Regions from separate parts of the Metabacillus sediminilitoris genome, predicted to be linked through region 1. Evidence: predicted binding sites of a transcription regulator. Region 1 holds the regulator's gene; the other holds the start of a gene.

Region 1 (6,981 bases):
TATCAATGAACGTGACCCGCAAATGCTGCCTTGGAAAGACTTAGATATTGATATTGTTATTGAAGCTACGGGTAAATTTAATAGTAAAGATCAAGCAATGAAACATGTTGTTGCAGGTGCAAAAAAGGTCATTTTAACAGCACCTGGTAAAAATGAGGATGTAACGATTGTTATGGGAGTAAATGATCATGACTACGACCATGAGAAGCATACAATAATTTCAAATGCCTCATGTACAACAAACTGTTTAGCACCAGTTGTAAAAGTTCTTGATGATGCTTTTACCATTAAAAATGGATTAATGACAACAGTTCATGCTTATACAAATGATCAAAACAATATCGATAACCCACATAAGGATTTGAGACGAGCTAGAGCATGTGCACAGTCGATTATACCTACAACAACTGGCGCAGCAAAGGCATTGACGCTGGTATTGCCACATCTAAAAGGAAAGCTTCACGGTATGGCGTTACGGGTACCAACACCAAATGTATCGTTGGTGGATTTAGTTGTTGATGTAGAAAAGAGTGTCACAGTTGATGATATTAATCGTGCCTTTACTGAAGCTTCAAGCAGCAGTCTAAAAGGAATTTTAGATTTTACAACTGAACCGCTGGTATCCATTGATTTTAATACGAATCCAAATTCTGCAGTTATTGATGGATTATCAACAATGGTGATGGAAGAACATAAGATTAAAGTGTTAGCATGGTATGACAATGAATGGGCTTATTCATGCAGGGTAACAGATTTAACAAAATTAGTTGCTCATAAGATGAACAATTTATTAGAAGTTTAATTTGCTTAGGTTTGGAAATGATAAAACGTGTAATACCATCATGTTCATTAACTACCCTTTAACTATTAACAAACTTTTTAAAAAAGTTTGTTGCAAAACATATACAAACAAAGTATACTATTTTTCGTGAACTTCTTATATAAGCAAAGGTGTTACGGCTACTTAAAGGGTTAGGACCTCTCTGGACTAACTTTCCCCCGTGGTAGTTAGACATATACCATTAAGCGAAGAATTCATGTTAAAAAATAGTTAAAGGGGGATCCATTGAATATGGAAACAATGGGTAGACACGTAATTTCCGAATTATGGGGTTGCGATTTTGATAAGTTAAATGATATGGATTACATTGAAAAAACATTCGTAAATGCTGCGTTAAAGTCTGGTGCTGAAATAAGAGAGGTTGCCTTTCACAAATTTGCTCCACAAGGTGTAAGTGGAGTTGTTATCATTTCAGAATCACATTTAACCATTCATAGTTTTCCTGAGCATGGCTATGCTAGTATTGATGTTTATACATGCGGTGACTTAAATCCAAATATTGCTGCTGATTATATTGCAGAATCATTAGGTGCTCAAACGCGTGAAAATATCGAAATTCCTAGAGGAATGGGTCCAGTACAAGTAAAACAAGCTCAGGCAAAAGCTCTTTAATGAAATGAAATTGAATGAAAAGTCAGAGGTGCTGATTATTTAATCTGCACCTCTTTTTATTATTGGAAAACTTCAGTATTATAGGAGTAGAATAACTTTCTTTCGACACACTTTGAAAAAATAGTAATTAAAGGGGGATAATAGAAAATGAGTGTCTTTGCAAAATTAAAGGATTTTTTTAGTACACACCAAGAGACAGGTGAAAAACATCGTAACCCCGACTTGAAAAGTCATTATTATAAAACTACTAATAAAAATGCATTACAAGCTGTAAAAACAATGATTGAAGAAACACCTGGCATGACGGTTACATCTATTTCAGAAGAACGTGGAGAGATGAGTGTAAATATAGACCGTCCTAGGAAAGCTTTTTTAATTGTTACAGTCATTTCAGTCCGTCCTTATGAAACGGCTATAGATTTCACCGCCTCTACGAATACGGCATTACCAACTGATTTTGGTTTTAGTAAAAAGGTAATCCTTGAGTTATATAAAAAGCTTGACCAAAAATTAACATTAGTTGGGACAGGTAGTAGTAGATAAAGAGTGAAGTATGATACTTCAAGTCGATCATTGATAAATTATTTCTATACGAAAATTGTCTTTTAAATTATGCGGTTGAATTGGAGTTGGTTAGATGAAATGTCCTTCGTGTCAGCATAATGGTACTCGAGTACTTGACTCAAGACCTGTAGATGAAGGGAGATCAATTAGGCGTCGCAGAGAATGTGAGGAATGTCAATATCGCTTTACTACTTTTGAAAAGGTTGAAGAATTTCCATTAATTGTTGTAAAAAAAGAAGGAACAAGGGAAGAATTCAGCCGAGACAAAATCTTAAGAGGTCTAATTAAGGCTTGTGAAAAAAGACCAGTTCCCTTACAGCAACTAGAGGATCTAGTCCATGAAATAGAAAAAGAGTTAAGAAATCAAGGAGTTTCAGAAGTGAATAGTGAGCTTGTTGGTGAAATGGTTATGGACAGGCTAGCACTAATTGACGAGGTTGCATATGTCCGTTTTGCTTCAGTATATCGACAGTTCAAGGATATTAACGTCTTTATTGAAGAATTAACTGATCTTATCAAAAAAGTAAAATAAAGTAGCTAAGAGAGCTAATGAAGAATAAATCTTCAAGCTCTCTTTTCAGTAAATTGGACATCGTGATCATGTAAAGCTTTGGCGCCTAGCTCGAGACTGCATTGGACGTGTAGGTGCAGGTAACAAGACTTACTTCATGACGTAATTGTCTCGGGGTTTAAGCAACCTATTAATAACAAGCAGACATGTCATTATATGGTGTCTTATTTGCCTAAGTCTTTAGCAGGTGTTTCGCAATTCTAAATGGAAGGTTTGAATTAGATGGATCAGCATTGGAAAGAATTACTTGCTATCGATCGTTATTCGGTGAAAAGCAGCTCGGTCCTACAGGACATAGATAGGAAGATATTAACATTACTTTATCAGCCATTAATTGGTTCAAAATGTTTTAGTCTCTACATGACATTATGGGGAGAATTAGAGGAAAATCGATTATGGGGCGTGGAAACCACTCACCATAGTTTGATGACGATTATGCAAAGTAATTTGCGTGACATTTATCGTGAACGTTTGAAGTTAGAAGGCCTTGGATTAATAAAAACATTTGTTAATGATACTGGTGATGTAAAACGATATGTTTATGAACTTCAAGCACCTTTAAAGCCAAATGAATTTTTTCAAGACGGCGTATTAAATATTTATCTTTACAATCGAGTGGGTAAAAATAAGTATTTACAATTAAAGCATTTTTTCACGGACCAAAAAATAGAAGATGGGATGAAAGATATTACAAGGTCTTTTAATGAAGTATTTGACTCAGGGCATTCCGCAAATATGATCGCAAAAGTAAATAGTGAAACTTTTCAAGATTTATCACTCTCAAATGATAAAGAATATATACAAACGAATAAGCGGGCTGCAATGGAAATTACTGATGCTGGGTTTGATTTCGACTTATTCTATTCTGGGTTATCAGATGCTATTATCCCAATTAAGGCGATTACGCCAGTCGTTAAGGATGTTATTAAAAAACTATCATACTTATACGGAATTAATGCGATTGACATGAAAAATGTGTTAATGAACAGCATAAGTCAAGACGATCAAATCGACATTGAGCAGCTTAGAAAATCTGCAAGAGATTGGTATCAATTTCAATATGGAGATGAGCTCCCAGGGTTAGTAGATAAAACACAACCCCTTCATTCGCGAACAGAGATACAAAAAAAAGAGCGCACACAAGAAGAAGAGCTAATTTATCAATTAGAAACAATATCGCCTCGTCAATTTTTAACTGATATTGCCGGTGGGGCAACGCCAAGTGCTGGTGATTTACAAATTATTGAAGAAGTGATGATCGCCCAAAAACTCGAAGCTGGTGTAGTAAATGTTCTTATTTATTACGTTATGTTGAAAACAAATATGAAGCTAACGAAAGGGTATGTACAAAAAATCGCAAGTCATTGGACAAGGAAACAAATTACGACTGTAAAAGCTGCAATGGATCTTGCAAAACAAGAACACAGACAATATCAGCAATGGGCAGAAGAAAAAACGACAAAGAAAACGTCTACTTATAAAAAGGCACCGATACGCAAAGAAATGCTGCCATCATGGTTAAGCGAAGATGATAGTATTGATCAAAATAAAAATGTTCCAAAGCAAGAACAGAATCAAACAAAATTAGATCGTGAAAAATTCGAGTTAGAAAAAAAGAAATTATTTGATCGAATTAAGAATTATAAGGATAATAAAAACAATGAGTAGTATTGGAAGCGTGGTGAAAAAAGTATGGAGCACATGAGTAATTCATTTAAAAACCTAACGAACAGGCCTGATTTCAAGGATCGTTATAACGGGTTAAAAAAACAAGTATTAAATAATCAAGATGTACAAGCCTTTTTGACAAAGCATTCTACAGAAATTGAAGAAGGTATGATCGATAGAAGTCTAATGAAACTATTTGAATTTATCAATCAAAGCAAAAATTGTCATGACTGCCCATCTTTAAAAGAATGTAAAAATCTGCTGCAAGGTTATCATCCTCATTTAGTGATTCAAGGCAGAGTGATTGATCTTCAATATGATAAATGTCCAAACAAAGAAGCGTATGATGAGCGAAAAAAACATGAGTCACTAATAAAAAGTATGTATATACCAAAGGATATATTAGAGGCTCAATTTGAAAACATAGAAGTAGAGATCGATGAAACGAGCCGCTTGAAAGCGATTAGCTTAGCTCAAGATTTTGTTGAGCAATATAATAATGGTAAACGTCCAAAAGGATTATATTTATATGGCTCGTTTGGTGTTGGAAAAACATACTTTTTAGGCGCAATTGCAAATGAACTGGCATCACATAAAATATCTTCAATGCTCGTATATGTACCAGAATTTATGAGAGAGCTGAAAGGGTCTTTTCAGAATTCTTCATTAGACGAAAAATTAGATCTAGTAAAGAAAATACCCGTTTTAATGTTGGATGATTTAGGTGCTGAAGCTATGTCGAGTTGGGTAAGAGATGAAATTCTTGGCACAATCTTGCAATATCGAATGCTTGAAAACCTGCCAACGTTTTTTTCTTCAAATTTCGATTTCAAACAGCTGCAGCACCATTTAGCATTTTCCCAACGAGGTGAAGAGGAGCCTGTAAAAGCAGCGAGAATTATGGAACGAATTAAGCATATGGCAATACCAATTGAATTAATTGGCAAAAATCGAAGAGGGTAAATCTTTAAAAATCCTCTTGTCTTGACATGATATCAAGTCATGTCAAGGCAAGAGGATTGTGAAGTTCAAGCTGGTAGAATGTTCGATTTTAAAAAACACCTGATTCCAAGAAATCCGGTGTTTTTTTTATGAATGTCAAATAAATTGATTATATTCAATTTATTACTTCTAATTACATGTTTTTCCCCATATACATAGAACCAGGTATTGGCAAAAAGGGGGGACAAACATGCTTGAGATTTTATTTGGGTCTCCGAAAGAGGCAGAAACGATCTATGATATCTTTCGTTCAATGTGTAAAGAATTACATTCTGAATTACAAATAATAAATCAACATTGTGTGAAAATAAGCCCAAAAACTTGGGATATCTCCATAGAGCAGTTAGTCATTCCAGGAATGGTTCGTTATATAATTGATCATAAAGAACACCAGATTATTTTAACGATCATAAAAGAAATTTATTATTTTCTAGATGAAGAAGAACAACAGCAAATTTTACATATCACTCAATCGATTATTGAAGGTGAAAGAACAGATTTACCGCGCGTCCAACATTTTTCATTGCGCGATGAGATTTTGAGTGATGCTCTTGTGCAGTTTCTGCGTCCAAATCTCTGTTTTTCTTTTACCTCCTTTCAGAAATTTCGACTTCAAAAATATATGGCTAGAATACGAGATTATGTTGATGTAGCAATAGAAGAATATAAAATGGAGCAAGAGTATCAAAATTTTATTCAAAGTTTACGAGATTATTTAACGACAAAAGATAGTGTCATAGATAGTATTTCAATCATTCATGATAAGGGATATTTTGTTTATCATTCAACAAATCAAAAAATGATGAATCAAGAATTGAAAAAGTATACTGATGAAACATTTGTAAAACAACATCCAATGTATATTGACAAGGATTTATTGGCACCAATTGTATCAATCGCGCCAAATTGGATCTCGCTTTATACAGATGACCCTTTCGATGGAATGGTACAAACCATACAAAATATTTTTCAGGAAAGAGTACTCATACATAGTCTCAATGAATTTTCTGCACATATTCGAACTGGAGAAAATCGAAGTCAGTGAAAAGCCTTCTTGATTTTAACAAGAAAACAATTTATAATACGAATTAATTGCAAAATGATCAGTAATGATAAGGACATGAGCTTGTTTTTACGGTTCCCAGAGAGGGAAGGAAATGCTGAAACCTTCCTAACACGATGAACAAACTTACCACCTTTAAACTTCAGTTATGAACGGTTTACTTAGTAATGACTGACGGACTTCCCGTTATCGATGTTAAGCCATATCTAATTATTTCACGCAAGTATCTAATTGAATTGCGTGAAAAATGACGTTTTTATTGTCATATAGATATTGGGAAGAAGGGTGGAACCACGATCCATTGACTAGTTTTTTAACTCGTCCCTTTATTAGGGGCGAGTTTTATTTATTTTAAGGGAAATTTTAAGGAGTGGAACATGATGTCAGACGTTATAAAAATTGCGTTTCCAGACGGAGCTGTGAAGGAGTTTGCAAAAGGTACTACAACAGAAGATATTGCATCATCCATTAGTCCGGGGTTAAAAAAGAAATCACTTGCTGGAAAGCTAGATGGTAACTTACTTGATTTACGTACACCAATACAGCAAGATGGAGCAATTGAAATAGTTACACAGGATAGTGAAGAAGCATTAGAAATCATGCGCCATTCAACAGCACATTTGATGGCACAAGCGATTAAGCGACTTTATAAAGATCAAG
Region 2 (6,981 bases), 310 kb from region 1:
TCAGAAACATTTCACAGGCTAAAAAAGCGACAAAAACCTCTGCTATAAAAAAGAAAAAACAACCATCACATTTAACGGTGATTGAAGGAAAAAAAGGCAAAAAGAAAAACAGAGCGTTTTTCTAAAGCGTCCAACTCTTTAGAAAATCATTCGTTCTACTTCTTCCTAGCTCGATAAGGGCTAGTTTTTTTTCTGCTGTTATTTCCATTTCAGTCGAAACGATATGTTCGACAGGAATAAAAATAATATCCTTTTCGTGCCTGCTTGAGATATGTCTTTCGTCATGTGCATCCTTCATTGTATCAAAAAGGGCGCTAAACATTTCAATCGCATTATTAATCTTCCTTTTCGGTCGTTCTTGTTCATTATAGCTTAGTTTAATGCCAAGAACTGGCCTTTTTTTTATTGACTTTTTATTTTGATAAAACAACCAAATTGGGAAATTACTAAGTACTCCACCATCTACAATAATATTCGTACCAGTTGATGATGCTAGTCGAACTGGCTCAAAAAAATATGGTAAGCTGCAACTCATCCGAACAGCTCGTGCTACTGAAAATGAAGCAGGGTGTATTCCGTATTTAGGAAGGTCATCTGGCAATACGATCATTCGCCCGTTCGTTAAATCTGAGGCAATGACTCTTAAGGAACCGTTTGGAATATCAGCAAATGTTGATATTCCTTTCTCTCTTAGTTTTGTTAGTAACCATTCCTCCAGCTTAACCCCTTTATATAAACCGAGCTTCCAGTATAAGGACATCCATTTTGTGAGAGAGAAAGGTAAAAATGATTTTCTCTCATCTAAAAATTCTTTTAAGTCAACTTCTTCCATCATTTTTAAAATTTCATCCGCTGTATAACCAGCAATAATAAATGCTGAAATGATTGAGCCTGCACTCGTTCCAGCTATTCGTTTGAATGTATATCCCTTTTGTTCAATTGCTTGATAAGCACCAATCAGAGCAAAGCCTTTGATTCCCCCACCTGAAAACACACCATCGATATACATAACTTTCCTCCTTCCGCCACTCCTCCTTTATAGTGTAAGAGCAAAAGGAAAAAAATAGACCCATTTCAAAAAAGCAGCAATATAGGACTTAAATAAAGGGTGTTTTCGCAAACTTTGTTGCTATTTACCAAGTAGTGCGTTGTGGTTGATTGCAGCGAGAGGTGCACGATGACCGCGGGGCGGGCGGTGAGCCTCCTCGGCGTAAACGCCTGCATGAGTCTCACCTATCCCGCAGGAGTCTCGCAATCTGCTCCAATCAACCTTAAATAGTTTTCGTTTTTAAAAGCAATATCTCTTAGAAAATACCTAAATAAAAAATGCCTGCTAAAGTAGATCTTTTTTACTTTAGCAGGCATTTTTTGTTATTGTTCTTCATTCTTTTTTTGGATACTGCGCAATGTATGAACCCTTTGTTCACTTTCTTCAAAGTACTGAACAAGATCACCAATACGATCAATGGCATTCCAGCTTAAATGATGCTCAATTCCTTCAACATCATTATAAATTTTATCTTCGTCAACCCCGATAATTTTTAAAAACTGTTCAAGTAACTCATGACGATAAACAAGTCGCTTCCCAATTTTTTTACCTTTATTGGTTAAAACAAGCCCACGATATTTCTCATAAATTAAGTATTCATCTTTATCTAATTTTTGTACCATTTTCGTTACTGATGAGGGGTGAACAGCTAATGCTTCTGCAATATCAGAAACACGTGCATATCCTTTATCTTCAATAAGTATGTATATTTGTTCAATATAATCTTCCATGCTTGGTGTTGGCATGAGGTCGCCTCCAAATTGCCGATCTTTTTTTACCGAAATCATGTCAATTTTACATGAGATTGTCCCGTAATACAAGGTTTTGAAATCAGTTAGGACTTTTCGAATCATTCATTAGGTAAGAATGTTCCGTTGCGTCTTTTGAAAAAATGCAAGCAATTGTTATGATGTTCGGTACTCACCTTCCATTTATGTGTAAAGGAAAACATGTCATTTACGAAAAAAAGAGTCTGACAATGTCAGACCCTTTTAGAAGACTTTTTATAGTCCACACTTAAGCTGTGCACCACAACTAGTGCACGTATTACAGCCGCCAAGATCTTCTACAGTACCTTCACGACAAACTGGACATGTATTTCCTACTTCATTTCCAATTGTGACATTTGTTGAACGAAGATCGTTAATAGTATCAACAAGAACAACTTTTCCTTTTTCTTGATTCACTTCTTCTTCTGTTTCCTCAAATGTGTTTTCTTCAGCTTTTAATGTCAGAACTTGTGAATCACGACTTCCGTCAACATAGACAGTACCACCTTTGGCACCACCTTTATATAAACGTTCATACACTTTTTCAACTTGTTCTACAGTATAGCCTTTTGGAGCATTAACTGTTTTACTAATTGAGCTGTCAATCCAACGCTGGATGACACATTGGACATCAGCATGTGCTTCTGGAGCTAATTCCATCGCTGATACAAACCATGAAGGAAGGTTATTAGGATCAGCTTCTGGGTGTTGATCTAAATATTCTTGAACAATATCAGCTTTTACCTCAATGAATTTCCCTAATCTGCCACTGCGGAAGTAAGAGAATGAGAAGTATGGTTCAAGGCCAGTTGAAACGCCGACCATTGTCCCAGTAGATCCCGTAGGAGCAACAGTTAGTAAATGTGAATTTCGGATTCCGTATTCTTTTACACCCTCTAAAATATCAGCAGGCATCTTACTCATATAGCCAGTTTGTGCAAATGCTTCGCGAAGACGATTCGTATCAGCTTCACTTTCACCAACTAAGAAAGGAAAGCTTCCTTTTTCTTTTGCTAATTCAATTGATGCACGGTAAGCTGTTGTTGCGATTGTTTCAAATACTTTATCAACAAGCTCATTTCCTTTTTCTGAACCATATTCTGTTTCACAGTAAATGAGGAGGTCATGCAGACCCATTACACCCAAACCGACGCGGCGTTCACCAAGTGCCTGCTTTTTATTTTCTGCTAAGAAGTATGGAGTTGCATCGATTACGTTGTCCTGCATTCTAACACCGACTTCAACCGTTTTTCTTAGCTTTTCGAAGTCTACTGTTTTTGATTCTTTGTTAGCCATTTCAGCTAAATTCACTGCAGCAAGGTTACATACAGAGAATGGTGCTAGAGGCTGTTCTCCACATGGATTTGTCGCAACAACTTGTTGACCATATGCTTTAGCATTTGTCATATCGTTCGCGTTATCAATAAAGAAAATACCTGGTTCTGCTGAATATGTCGCACAAATATTAATGAGATTCCAAAGTTCTTTTGCTTTGATTTTACGATATGTTCTAACTTTATTACCTTGTTTTTCCCATTCACGTACATCGCCGACTTTATGCCAGTTCTCATTGTAGGCTTTCATCTGTTGTTCATTATAGCCTTCAACATCTGGGAATCTTAAATCATAATCAGCGTCATTTTCAACTGCTTCCATAAAATCTTTCGTTAATGTAATGGAGATGTTTGCTCCTGTTAAAAACTCAGAGTTATGGACACTGTAAGTTCCGCCTGTTCGCAGCTTCAATTCAGCATCTTTAATCACTTTTTCACTAAAGCCACCTGTTCCAGGAATGTGCTTATAGTTTACAATCCCTTGATACATATCAATTTCCTGCTGTGATAGCGGCTTAAATTTCAATTTATCTTGAGCGTATTTTTTAATCGATTCATCGTTTGTGTTTTCGATTAAATAACGTAAAATTCTTGGATTTTGCATTTTTGAGATGATGAATTCAATGATGTCAGGATGCCAGTCCGCTAGCATGATCATTTGTGCGCCTCTTCGTGATCCACCTTGCTCAACAAGATGTGTAAGTTTCGCAATATCATCTAACCATGATACAGATCCTGATGATTTCCCATTTACGCCGCGTGCTAATGTGTTACGTGGACGTAAAGTTGAACCATTTGTTCCAACACCGCCACCACGACTCATGATTTCCATGACCTGCTTACGGTGCTCAGAAATGCCTTCACGTGAATCTTGTACAAATGGCATAACATAGCAATTAAAATATGTTACATCTGTCCCAGCACCTGCTCCATATAAGACACGTCCTGCTGGAATAAAGTTTAAATGAACGAGTTCTTGATAAAACTTCTCGAACCATTCTTTACGTTTCTCTTCCGTTTTTTCAACCGATGCTAATCCCGTTGCATTACGTTTTGCAATTTGTTCGTAAAAGATTTCAAGCGGTTTTTCAATGACGTCTAATGAGCGTTTCACCGTACCTGTTTCTACTTCTTCAGGTTTATCCAAAGAATGACGATACTCTTCGTCTACAAGTACACTTGCTGTCTTAGCCTCCCAGTCAATTTCTTTAATATAACCAAGACCACGCGCAGGAAACTTAGGATCCTCTTTTATTGTCAGGACAACAAAGTCTCCTTCAGATAAGGTGATTTTCTCCGTATCCTTAAACGTATAACGATCAAGCATAACAAGTCTTGATACACCCTTATGTGTTAATTTCATATCCTCTGTAATTGGATGAACTTGTGGGAATGCTTTAATATCTTTATTGAGTTTCTCCACGTTTACGCTCATTTTTTGCTCAGTACCAACAGTCATTGTCACAACTCCTCTATCTATCTCTCTATTAAATGTTCTGATTAAACTTACCATATCTCACAGAACAATTCAATATATAGTGTCTAGGTTTTATTATATAATACTACATATAGTTTTTAGGTCAACATTTTACCAATTTGTCAAATCAATAACTTACTAAAAAAGACAGAAAAGATGAGGTTTAATAGGATTTATTCAAAAAAATGAGGAATTTTGAAGAATTTTGTCACTTGCGCAATTTCATTTGTGATCTTTTGTTGATTTATTAAGGTTCTCAATATTTTTGTCGAAATTCCCCCAAAAAAATTCATCCTTTTTTTGCACGCATGATGAAGAAGACGCATCCCTTAGATTACGTCTTCTTACTTATCCTATTTTACCTTTTAAAATTCCACTCATCACTTTCATACTTCTCTTTAGCAATTTTCTCAACGAATTCAAGCTCTTCAGGTGTTAACTCATATGACTCTAATTCAATATTTAAGCCTTTCTCAAAACCTTCTTTAAAAGCCTTTTTCGCTTCATCTATCGTAACTGGTTTTTCGCGAAGCATATTAGTTGCAACTGCTTTATTTTTAAAGGCACGCTGCATTCGTTCTCGCACCCTGTCACTGGAATAATGAAATAAATCAAACAACATATCCTCATCAAGGTCAAGCAAGATAGATCCATGCTGCAAAATAACACCTTTTTGACGTGTCTGTGCACTGCCAGCAACTTTTCTTCCCTCTACAACAAGCTCATACCATGAAGGTGCATCAAAGCAAACCGCAGAACGAGGTGATTTTAATCCTTGCTTTTCCTCATCTGTCCTTGGAATCGCAAAATACGCATCAAGTCCTAAATTTTTAAATCCCTCTAAAATCCCTTCAGATATCACTCGGTATGCTTCAGTGACCGTTTTAGGCATGTCAGGATGCTCTTCTGATACGATTACACTATATGTAAGTTCGTTATCATGAAGGACTCCACGTCCACCTGTTGGTCTTCTTACAAAGCCTAGTCCATACTTTTTTACTGCTTCTAGATTAATTTCTTTTTCCGCTTTTTGAAAATAACCGATTGAGAGTGTTGCAGGATTCCAGCCATAAAATCTAATGGTCGGTGGAATCTCCCCTTTACTATGCCATTCTAATAACGCTTCATCCAGAGCCATATTAAAGGCTGGTGAACAATTACCTGAATCAATATAACGCCAAACTTCTTTCGTCATTTAGTAACCCTTCTTTATAAAGATTTTCACTCTTGTAAGTCTAGCAGAAGTTTGCTTAGATGAAAATAATCTTGCATATTATCTAATGACATTTAAGACAAGCTCTTATATAATAATATAGGTCTACAATAGCGTTCATTTGATCAATCAATCAAGAATTACAACATAAAAAGGGGTCGAGCACTTTGACATCATCAACTTGGTTTTTAATCATTTTAGCCGCAGCGCTAATTAGTTACTCTGCATTTACTTTTTTCTATCAAAGAAAAATAATGAAACATTTAACAGAAGAAGAATTTCGCGGTGGTTATCGCAAAGCACAGCTTATTGATGTACGTGAACCAAACGAATTTGAAGGCGGGCATATTTTAGGGGCAAGAAACATTCCATTATCACAGCTACGTCAACGCTATAAAGAAATCCGTTCAGACCAGCCAGTATACTTATACTGCCAAAACACAGTACGCAGCGGCCGTGCAGCTCAAATGCTAAAACGGAAAGGTTATGGAGATTTAAACTGTCTAAAAGGCGGCTTTAAAGGCTGGACAGGGAAAATCAAGAAGAAAAACTAAAGATTAAGGTCACACCCTATTCTTTACATTCGGATGTGACCTTATTTTTGTTTAATTAATTATTTTGCGAATCCGATCATTTGTTTAATAAAAGAGAATCCAGATCTCTGTTCGAGTTTAATACGTTCTTGTCTGTCTTGATGCTGTTTAACAAAAGCTAAGAAACGTTCCTCTCTATCATCTGTTTGTCTTTTAATAAACTCCCGTTCACGATGAATTTCTCTTTTAAGGACTTTTCGTTCTGTTTCAATTTCCTCTTTATACATTTCACGTTCTGCTTCAGAATGAACGGATAAATTAGAGATCATTTCTTGAACATCTGCAAATTCAATTCTTGCTACCTCAGTTTGCAATTTAGCTGTTTCATTGATTTGATGACTGACAGAGAATACAACATTTTGTTCGATTTCCTTTAAGCGTGCATCAATCTTTAACATCTTCTGAACATCTGATGATTCAATAAATGCAGTAATTTTTGAGAGGGATTCTTTGATATCTTTCACTTCATTTTCGACTATAGCGGTTTTCACATTCGTTCTTTCTACAGTTTGATTCTGCAAGAGCTGCTTAATCGTTTGTACATCC

The links. The regulator NrdR, encoded in region 1, represses ribonucleotide reductase genes. The targets are predictions, from matches to a motif close to AACACNATATATNGTGTT.
Region 2: the regulator NrdR is predicted to act here: its motif matches at 4,678-4,695, upstream of GMB29_RS19225 (vitamin B12-dependent ribonucleotide reductase).

The regions. Positions count from the first base shown of each region.
Region 1 is NZ_CP046266.1:4,309,884-4,316,864, reverse strand. Features, by position in the region: gene GMB29_RS20800 (glyceraldehyde-3-phosphate dehydrogenase) at 1-802, shown strand, start outside; gene speD (adenosylmethionine decarboxylase) at 1,073-1,453, shown strand; gene GMB29_RS20790 (cytosolic protein) at 1,601-1,996, shown strand; gene nrdR (transcriptional regulator NrdR) at 2,091-2,549, shown strand; gene GMB29_RS20780 (replication initiation and membrane attachment family protein) at 2,811-4,256, shown strand; gene dnaI (primosomal protein DnaI) at 4,281-5,219, shown strand; gene ytxC (putative sporulation protein YtxC) at 5,449-6,303, shown strand; gene thrS (threonine--tRNA ligase) at 6,702-6,981, shown strand, end outside.
Region 2 is NZ_CP046266.1:3,998,245-4,005,225, forward strand. Features, by position in the region: gene GMB29_RS19210 (SA1362 family protein) at 1-125, shown strand, start outside; gene GMB29_RS19215 (patatin-like phospholipase family protein) at 122-1,009, opposite strand; gene mntR (transcriptional regulator MntR) at 1,372-1,794, opposite strand; gene GMB29_RS19225 (vitamin B12-dependent ribonucleotide reductase) at 2,053-4,611, opposite strand; gene GMB29_RS19230 (lipoate--protein ligase family protein) at 4,988-5,824, opposite strand; gene GMB29_RS19235 (rhodanese-like domain-containing protein) at 6,010-6,396, shown strand; gene GMB29_RS19240 (MerR family transcriptional regulator) at 6,456-6,981, opposite strand, start outside.